One region of the Rhizobium sp. IY2 genome, then DNA from elsewhere that is predicted to be linked to it. Evidence: riboswitches for the same ligand, from Rfam matches in the RefSeq annotation. Region 1 holds a riboswitch; the other holds the start of a gene.
What was found. A riboswitch is a leader RNA that binds a small molecule or an ion and turns the genes downstream of it on or off. The one in region 1 is predicted to bind thiamine pyrophosphate.

Region 2: it holds a riboswitch for thiamine pyrophosphate, as region 1 does, so the genes downstream of both, ACMUVN_RS17715 (YkoF family thiamine/hydroxymethylpyrimidine-binding protein) here and thiC (phosphomethylpyrimidine synthase ThiC) in region 1, are expected to answer to the same signal.

What each region holds. Positions count from the first base shown of each region.
Region 1 is NZ_JBLKNU010000002.1:428,035-432,219, forward strand. Features, by position in the region: gene ACMUVN_RS10720 (aconitase X) at 1-1,683, shown strand, start outside; partial or broken gene ACMUVN_RS10725 (LysR family transcriptional regulator) at 1,758-1,964, shown strand; TPP riboswitch at 2,130-2,261, shown strand; gene thiC (phosphomethylpyrimidine synthase ThiC) at 2,354-4,177, shown strand; gene thiO (glycine oxidase ThiO) at 4,177-4,185, shown strand, end outside.
Region 2 is NZ_JBLKNU010000004.1:401,966-406,150, forward strand. Features, by position in the region: gene ACMUVN_RS17705 (ABC transporter ATP-binding protein) at 1-190, opposite strand, end outside; gene ACMUVN_RS17710 (ABC transporter permease) at 187-993, opposite strand; gene ACMUVN_RS17715 (YkoF family thiamine/hydroxymethylpyrimidine-binding protein) at 1,084-1,716, opposite strand; TPP riboswitch at 1,707-1,820, opposite strand; gene ACMUVN_RS17720 (NADPH-dependent FMN reductase) at 2,009-2,584, opposite strand; gene soxR (redox-sensitive transcriptional activator SoxR) at 2,668-3,132, shown strand; gene ACMUVN_RS17730 (SDR family NAD(P)-dependent oxidoreductase) at 3,213-4,037, shown strand; gene ACMUVN_RS17735 (ArsR/SmtB family transcription factor) at 4,140-4,185, shown strand, end outside.

The DNA.
Region 1 (4,185 bases):
GCAAGCGATCTGGAACTGAGTTTCTGGGGCGGGGTCGATCCCTGGACCGGCGAGGTGATCGATCGGCATCACCCCTTGAGCGGACGCTGTCTCAAAGACCATATCCTCGCGATCCCGGGGGGCAGGGGGTCCTGCTCTGGCAGCGGCGTGATGTTGGAACTGCTGCTCAATGGCAATGGTCCCAAAGCGATGTTGTTCGAGCGAGAGGAGGATATCCTCACGCTCGGTGTCGTGATCGCCGAGGAGGTATTCGGTCAATCTATTCCCGTTGTAACGCTCACGCCCGAGAATTTTCGCAAGGTGGTGAGTTCGGCATTTGTCGAAATCGACGGAAACGTTGTTGCCTGTTCCACCGACGGGCTGGCAATGGACGCCATTCCGTCGCACAGCAAAGACTCAGGCCATCTTTTCGGTGAAGTCGCATTGTCGGAGCGGGATAGAGCTTATCTGGCTGGTGCTCACGGCAAGGCTGCACAAGCGGCGATCCGCATAATCCTGCGAATGGCGAAACTGCAGGGCGCCACACAATTGATGGATGTCTCACAGGTCCACGTCGACGGCTGCATTTACACCGGACCGGGCTCGCTTTTGTTTGCCGAAAAACTGCGGGACCTGGGCGGGTGTGTTGTGGTGCCGACAACGCTCAACTCGATTTCGGTCGATCATCGACGCTGGCGCTCGCAAGGTATTGATCCCGTTCTTGGCGAGCCGGCCAGTCAGTTGGGTGACGTCTATGTCGAGATGGGGGCGCGGCCGACCTTCACCTGCGCGCCTTATCTGCTCGAGACGGCTCCCAAGATCGGCGAGCAGGTGGCCTGGGCAGAATCGAATGCCGTCATCTACGCCAACAGCGTTCTTGGTGCGCGGACAATGAAATATCCGGACTTTCTCGACATTTGCATCGCACTAACCGGCCGCGCGCCGCTGGCAGGCCCACACATCGACATCAATCGCAAAGCCGGGTTGGTCGTCAGTGTCGCTAATATCGAAAACATCGACGATAGCTTCTATCCGCTGCTCGGTTATCACATTGGTGCGCTGGCATCGAACCTTATCCCTGTCGTCTCCGGTCTTGATCAGGCCGGCCCAACCAATGACGATCTCAAGGCCTTCGGCGCCGCGTTTGCGACCGTTTCCAGTGCACCGATGTTTCACATCGTGGGGGTGACGCCCGAGGCAAAGACGCTGGATGCCGTTGTCCCCTCAGACATCAGCGTCCCTTCGATCGATCTTCGGCTCGAGGAACTCGCGTCGAGTTGGGAGGAACTCAACAGCGCCGACGACGAGCGCGTCGATCTCGTCTCGCTCGGCAATCCGCATTTCTCGATCAGCGAAATCGAGAGGCTCGCGTCCCTGTGCAGCGGTCGAAAGAAGCACGTGGATGTGGCGATGGTGGTTACCTGCGGACGCGCAACGCACGATAAGGCCAACGAAGCCGGGCTGATAGCGGCCCTCGAACGCTTCGGGGTGGAGTTCGTGACGGACACATGCTGGTGCATGATCACTGATCCGATTATTCCCACCCTTGCGAAAACCATACTGACGAACTCGGGCAAATATGCCCATTACGGGCCGGGGATAACCGGTCGGCGCTTTTACTTCGGCGGCATTGCCGCATGCGTTGCGGCTGCATGTAGTGGGGTATATAGCAAGGCGGCACCCACCTGGCTGAGGCAGGCCTAGCACTGCCACCACGAGTTGCGCAGACTTGCGTAACGAGACGGTTGCTGCCCGGGCTGCCGTTGGTGAAATAATCGATGAACGACTACAAGCTGCTTCGAACGTTCCTGCTGGCCGCGGAGAAGCGGACCTTCGCGCAGGTCGCGCGCGAACTCGATATGACGCCCGCAGCCGTCACCCGGGTGATTGCGGCCCTGGAAGAAGATCTGGGCGTGCAACTCTTCGTGCGGACCACGCGCCAAGTGTCGCTGACGACCGATGGCGCGATCTTCGCCGACCAGATTGGGTGGCTGGTCGCTCGATCCCGTTCAAGGCGAGAATTTGGAAGTTCCGCGCTATCCTTCTTCCACATTCAATCATCTGCCCGGCTTCCACATCAAAACACGCCCAAGAGCCGGACGACGGAGGTCCACGGTTGACACGAACTCAGCCCAGGACATAGTCTTTGCGACATTCACCAGGGGAGTCCCGGCAAGGGGCTGAGATACTGCTGGACAATATGGCTTTGCCTGTTGTGGCGCAGTGACCCGTTGAACCTGATCCAGTTCATACTGGCGTAGGGACGGTGCAAGCGCTCGAAGGCTTCGGATTCCCGCGTGGATTCCATGCCGGCGTCTTTCCATCATTCCGGCTGATTGACTGGGTCTCCAATTGCAACTTGGAGCCTCAAACCATGACCATTGCCGCAACGAACCTCACACCCACCGTCACCACCGGCCCGCTGCCGGCATCGAGGAAAGTCTACATCCCCGGAGATATACACTCCGACATCCGCGTGCCGATGCGCGAAATCAGCGTCCATCCGACATCGGGCGAGCCGCCTGTCGTCGTTTACGATTGCTCTGGCCCCTATACTGTCGAGGGCGCCGATATCCGCATCGAGCAGGGTCTGTCACAGTTCCGTCGCGGCTGGGTGCTCGCCCGCGGCGATGTCGAGGCCTATGAAGGCCGCCATGTGCGTCCCGAAGATAACGGCTTTGTCAGCGGCGAGCGGCTGACACCGGAATTTCCGGCCAAGCGCCAGCCGCTGCGGGCGAGGGGAGACAATGCCGTGACCCAACTCGCCTATGCACGCGCCGGCATCATCACCCCGGAAATGGAGTTCATCGCCATCCGCGAAAATCTCGGCCGCAAGGCACAGGCGGACGCCATCAGCCGCGATGGCGAAAGCTTCGGCGCCCATATTCCCGATCATGTGAGCCCGGAATTCGTCCGCCAGGAGGTCGCCGCCGGCCGGGCGATCATTCCTGCCAACATCAATCACCCGGAAAGCGAGCCGATGATCATCGGCCGGAACTTCCTGGTGAAGATCAATGCCAATATCGGCAATTCCGCCGTCACCTCCTCCATGGCGGAGGAAGTGGAGAAGATGGTCTGGGCGATCCGCTGGGGTGCCGACACGGTCATGGACCTGTCGACCGGCCGCAACATCCACAATATCCGCGAATGGATCATCCGCAATTCGCCGGTACCGATCGGCACCGTGCCGCTCTACCAGGCACTCGAAAAAGTGAACGGCATTGCCGAGGACCTCACCTGGGAGGTCTATCGCGATACGCTGATCGAACAGGCAGAACAGGGCGTCGATTACTTCACCATCCATGCGGGCGTGCGGCTCGCCCATATCCCGCTGACCGTCAATCGCGTCACCGGCATCGTTTCCCGCGGCGGCTCGATCATGGCCAAGTGGTGTCTGCACCACCACAGGGAGAGTTTTCTTTACGAGCATTTCGAGGAGATCTGCGACATCTGCCGCGCTTACGACGTTTCCTTCTCGCTCGGTGATGGCCTGCGGCCAGGCTCGATCGCTGATGCCAACGATGCGGCGCAGTTCGCAGAACTGGAAACGCTCGGCGCGTTAACGAAAATCGCCTGGGCGAAGGATTGCCAGGTGATGATCGAAGGTCCCGGCCATGTGCCGATGCACAAGATCAAGGAAAACATGGACAAGCAGCTCGCGGTCTGCGGCGAGGCGCCTTTTTATACGCTCGGACCGCTAACCACCGATATCGCGCCGGGCTATGACCACATCACGTCCGGCATCGGGGCTGCGATGATCGGCTGGTTTGGCACCGCCATGCTCTGCTACGTGACGCCCAAGGAACATCTCGGTCTGCCGGACCGCAACGACGTCAAGGTGGGCGTCATCACCTATAAGATCGCGGCACATGCCGCCGATCTCGCCAAGGGCCATCCGGCGGCGCGGGTGCGCGACGATGCGTTGTCGCGCGCCCGTTTCGAGTTCCGATGGGAGGACCAGTTCAACCTCTCGCTCGATCCGGAAACCGCCCGTTCCTTCCACGACGAAACGCTGCCGAAGGAGGCGCATAAGGTGGCGCATTTCTGCTCCATGTGCGGTCCGAAATTCTGCTCGATGCGGATTTCGCACGATATCCGCGCCGAAGCGCAGAAGGAAGGGCTGGAAGCGATGGCGGCGAAATATCGGGAGGGCGGCGACCTGTACATGCCGATCGAAAACCTTCCGGGTAACGCATAATGTCTACG
Region 2 (4,185 bases), on a different contig from region 1:
AAAGCATGGTGCCGGAATCGGGTCGAAGCGCCTGTGTCAGCAGCCGCAGCACCGTCGATTTTCCGGAGCCGGACGGTCCGACGATCGAAACGAACTCGCCGTCTGCGACGGTGAGCGAAATGTCGCCCAGCACCTTCATGCCGTCGAAGGACTTCGAGATACTACCGAGTTCAACCATTGTATCGCTCATCGGCGCCGCTCCCCGGTTGGCTGCCAGGGCATGACGAGGCGCTGGATCAACAGCGTCAGCCCGAAGAGGCCGAGCGTGAGCACGGCGCTGACGACGACGGCGGCGAGCACGAGATCGGGACGGAAATTGTTCTTGGCGTTGAGGATATAGATGCCGAGGCCGCGGGCGGCGCCGGCATATTCGGCAAAAATCGCGCCAACGACGGCATAGGTGATCGAGATTCTGAGGCCGGCGAAGAAATAGGGCAGCGAGGAGGGAAGCCGGGCCAGGCAGAAAATCCGCCAGCGACTCGCCTTCATCGAATTCAGCAATTCGGCGATGTCGCGGTCGGTCGATTCATAGCCCTGCAGCAGGGCGACGAGCAGCGGAAAGAAGGTGACGAGCGCCACCAGCAACACTTTCGGCAGCAGGCCGAAGCCGAACCAGAGGACGACGAGGGGCGCGATCGCCACCAGCGGCAGGGTCTGGCTGGCGATGAAGATCGGCAGCAATGCCCGGCGCATGAAGGGCACGAAATCCATGAGGATGGAGGCTGCGAAGGCGAAAGCAAGCGACAGCGCGAAACCTCCAAGCGTCGCGCCGAGCGTCGGCCAGGTGTTTGATATCAGCGCCTCGCGGTTCAGCCAGCCCTGGATGACGATGCGCGACGGCGCCGGCAGGATGGAGGGCTTGATCCCGGAAAGATCGACATAGAGTTCCCATGCCGCCAAAAAGGCGCAGCCGGCGAGCAGGGCAGGTATGCCCCGGTAGACAGCGGCGCGGAGCGCGGTAAGGCGCGAACCCAGTGGTGGTAGCGGTGTCATCGGCGTTCGATTTCAGGCTTTCGTCGGGCACTGCATAATTCCTTAAATCGGAATCGATTTAAGGATAAAATTATGCAGCAATTTAAAGTGTTACAGCGTCCTTTGCGCGTCTGAAAAGACGCGCGGCGCTGTATTGGCTGACACCGTGATATCGAGGGTCACATGCCCCTCGGGGTCGCCGAAGCGATAGAAGGCCTCACGAATGGTTGCGAAGACGGCGCCGGCATCGCCAGAAAGCCTGGTGCAGAAATTCTTGGCGCGGTCGAAAGTGCCGGAGCGTTTGAGAAAGTCGATGCAGCCATAGATCTCGTCCATATGGGTGCCGGTTCCCATGACGTAGAGCGAGAATTGGGCAGCGGTCGGCTGTCCGGTCTCGGCGGTGATTTCAACGGCGGCAAGGGCGGCCGCTATACGGTCAGCAAGCGGCTCTGCCTGGCCGGAGGAGGGGTTGACGCCGCAGATGGCCTCGTCGGGCTCACCGGGGCAGCCGCGTGACACGGCGGCGGACAGCACGCAATGTTCGCCGGTCTTTGCGGCGGTGACGAAAAGATCGTGCATGGCGGCGAAAAGAATGTCAGGCGGGCCGACCAGCAGCGTAGAGATGTCATCGGTCTCGATGCGCAGCCGGTCGCGATAGGGATCGAGCGCCTTGACGGCATCGAGAATGATGCCGACGAAATCGCCGGACATCGGATAGAGTGACACTTGTGCGCCTGAAAACATCTGAACCTCGCTCCGCTGGCATTACCCAGATCAGCTTTGAAGGGTCCAGAGGCTTGCACCTCACATCTCAGCCCCGGCAATACAGAGCTCCCCCGTTAATGGCGCGGAAACTATCACCGGGGTTTTCTCCCCGCAACTGCAAAGTTGCGAACCCGTCCATGCGGTCGGGATGAGCCTGCCATGCCCGGTATCGCCTGATATGCCTTACTGTTGAGAACACCCGGACGGAGGTCCTGCCCGGGTGTCCCTCGAGGTTCCGTACCTGCCGGGAACGGAACCGGAGCTTGCTGCCTCAGGCGGCGATGTCGGCATAGGGGCAATCGCTGCGGGCAGTGACGAGCGCCCGTGTCCACCATTCCAGCCTTGCCATCATCCGGTCGAGCAGACGCATCGCGTCGGTGGGATTGTCGAGCCGTCCCTCGGTGTCGAAGCGGTTCCAAGGTGCTGTAAAGCTCACCGAATCGCGGATCGTGACCGCGTGGAGTTCGGCAAAGACGAGGCGCAGCTGTTCGACGGCGCGCAGGCCGCCCGATATGCCGCCATAGGAAACGAAGGCGACAGGTTTGCCCTGCCAGGGCTCGAAGAAGAAATCGATGATCGACTTCAGCGAGGCCGTGAAGCTGTGATTGTATTCCGGGGTGACGATGATGAAGGCGTCGGCCATACCAAGCCGCCCGGCGAGCCTGTCGATTTCGGGGTGTGCCATGTCACGGCTTACCGGCAGCGCGAAATCGAGCGGGTCGATGATGTCGATATCAAATTGCGGGAAGCGGACGAGCTCCTGCGTCAGCCATTTGACCACCCGGTCGCAGATGCGGCCCTCTCTCGTGCTGCCATAGATGACCGCCAGCCTGGTGGGTGTTTTCATGCGTTGCTCCTTGTCGCGATTGGACTTTACGATTATCGAAGCACGGGTTATAAAACCTCAACTAATATTGAGGTCAAGAGCCGATGGATACGATTCCTGCAACGCCGCTCGGCAGACTTCTGACGGTTGGCGAAGTGGCGGAGCGCAGCGGCCTTGCCGTCTCGGCGCTGCATTTCTACGAGACCAAGGGGCTGATCTCGAGCATCCGGTCCCGCGGCAACCAGCGGCGATACGGTCGTGACGTGCTGCGCCGGCTTGGCATCATCAAGGTGGCGCAGCGTGTCGGCATTCCGCTTTCGGAAATCCAGGCGGCGTTCGAGTCGCTGCCGCAGGGACGCACGCCCACCGTCGCCGACTGGCAGGTACTGTCGGCGCGCTGGAAGGATGATCTCGACGCGCGAATCAGGCGGCTGAGCCTGCTGCGCGACCGTCTGACCGGCTGCATCGGCTGCGGCTGCCTGTCGATCGAAAGCTGTCCGTTGCGCAATCCCTGCGATCGGCTCGGCAAAGAGGGGTCGGGTGCGCGGCTTCTGGAGACAGAGAGCTAGAGCCCTTCCCCAGAGGGGGGACTTGGCTGTGTCTCCCGGGAAAGATCGGTACCTGCCTTTCTTTCGGTCGGCGCGCTCATATGTTAAGGGCGAGTGACGCAACCGGCGGCACTGTCCGCGAGGAGGACGGCTTCGTGTTTCATCCCAGACTGTTCGAAAATCGCAATGTCGTCGTGACCGGCGCCGGCCGCGGCATCGGCCTCGAAGTGGCCCGGCAGTTCCTGGACTGCGGCGCAAAAGTGATCGTCCATACCGGGCGCAAGCCGGGACGCGAGCTGCCGGATTTCCTGCTGACGGCTGAATCCGAAAGACGGGCGCTGCTGCTGCACGCCGATTTCTCGGCGGCCGGTGGGGCGGCGCAATTTGCCGAAGACGTTCTCGCCTTCTTCGACAGGGTGCATGTGCTGGTGAACAATGCCGGCACCATGCTTGGCCGGTTTCCCGCGGCCACGCTCACCGACGCAGAATATGAGGCGATCGTGCGGCTCAACCAGACATCGGTGGTGGCGCTGACACGTGCACTGTTGCCGGCATTAAAGGCGGCTGAAGGCGCCGCTGTCGTCAACACGGTTTCGATTTCGGCGCTGACCGGCGGCAGCCCCGGTTCCTCGATCTATTCGGCCTCGAAAGCCTTCGTTGCGACCTATTCCAAGGCGCTTGCCCGTGAGCTCGCACCGGATGGAATCCGGGTCAATTGCGTGTCACCGGGAACGATCGAGACGGATTTCCATGAGCGCTATTCCTCCCGCGAAAAGCTGGAGCAGACAAGAAAATCCATCCCCCTGCAAAGGCTCGGCACGGCGGAGGATTGTGCTCCCGCCTATCTGTTCCTGGCGGCTCCCTCCCTCTCGGGCTACATTACCGGCCAGGTGATCGAGATCAATGGCGGTCAGCTTATCTGCTGATTTGCTTGGACCTTTTTTGGCATTTCGTCATTTTGGCCAATTCGCTTGTGCGAATATGCTATTGTACTGATCTACCTCATCGCCTCCCTTCCGAGATACCGCATGCCGTTGCCCAAACCCAAGCCGGGGATGACCGGCCAGGAATTGC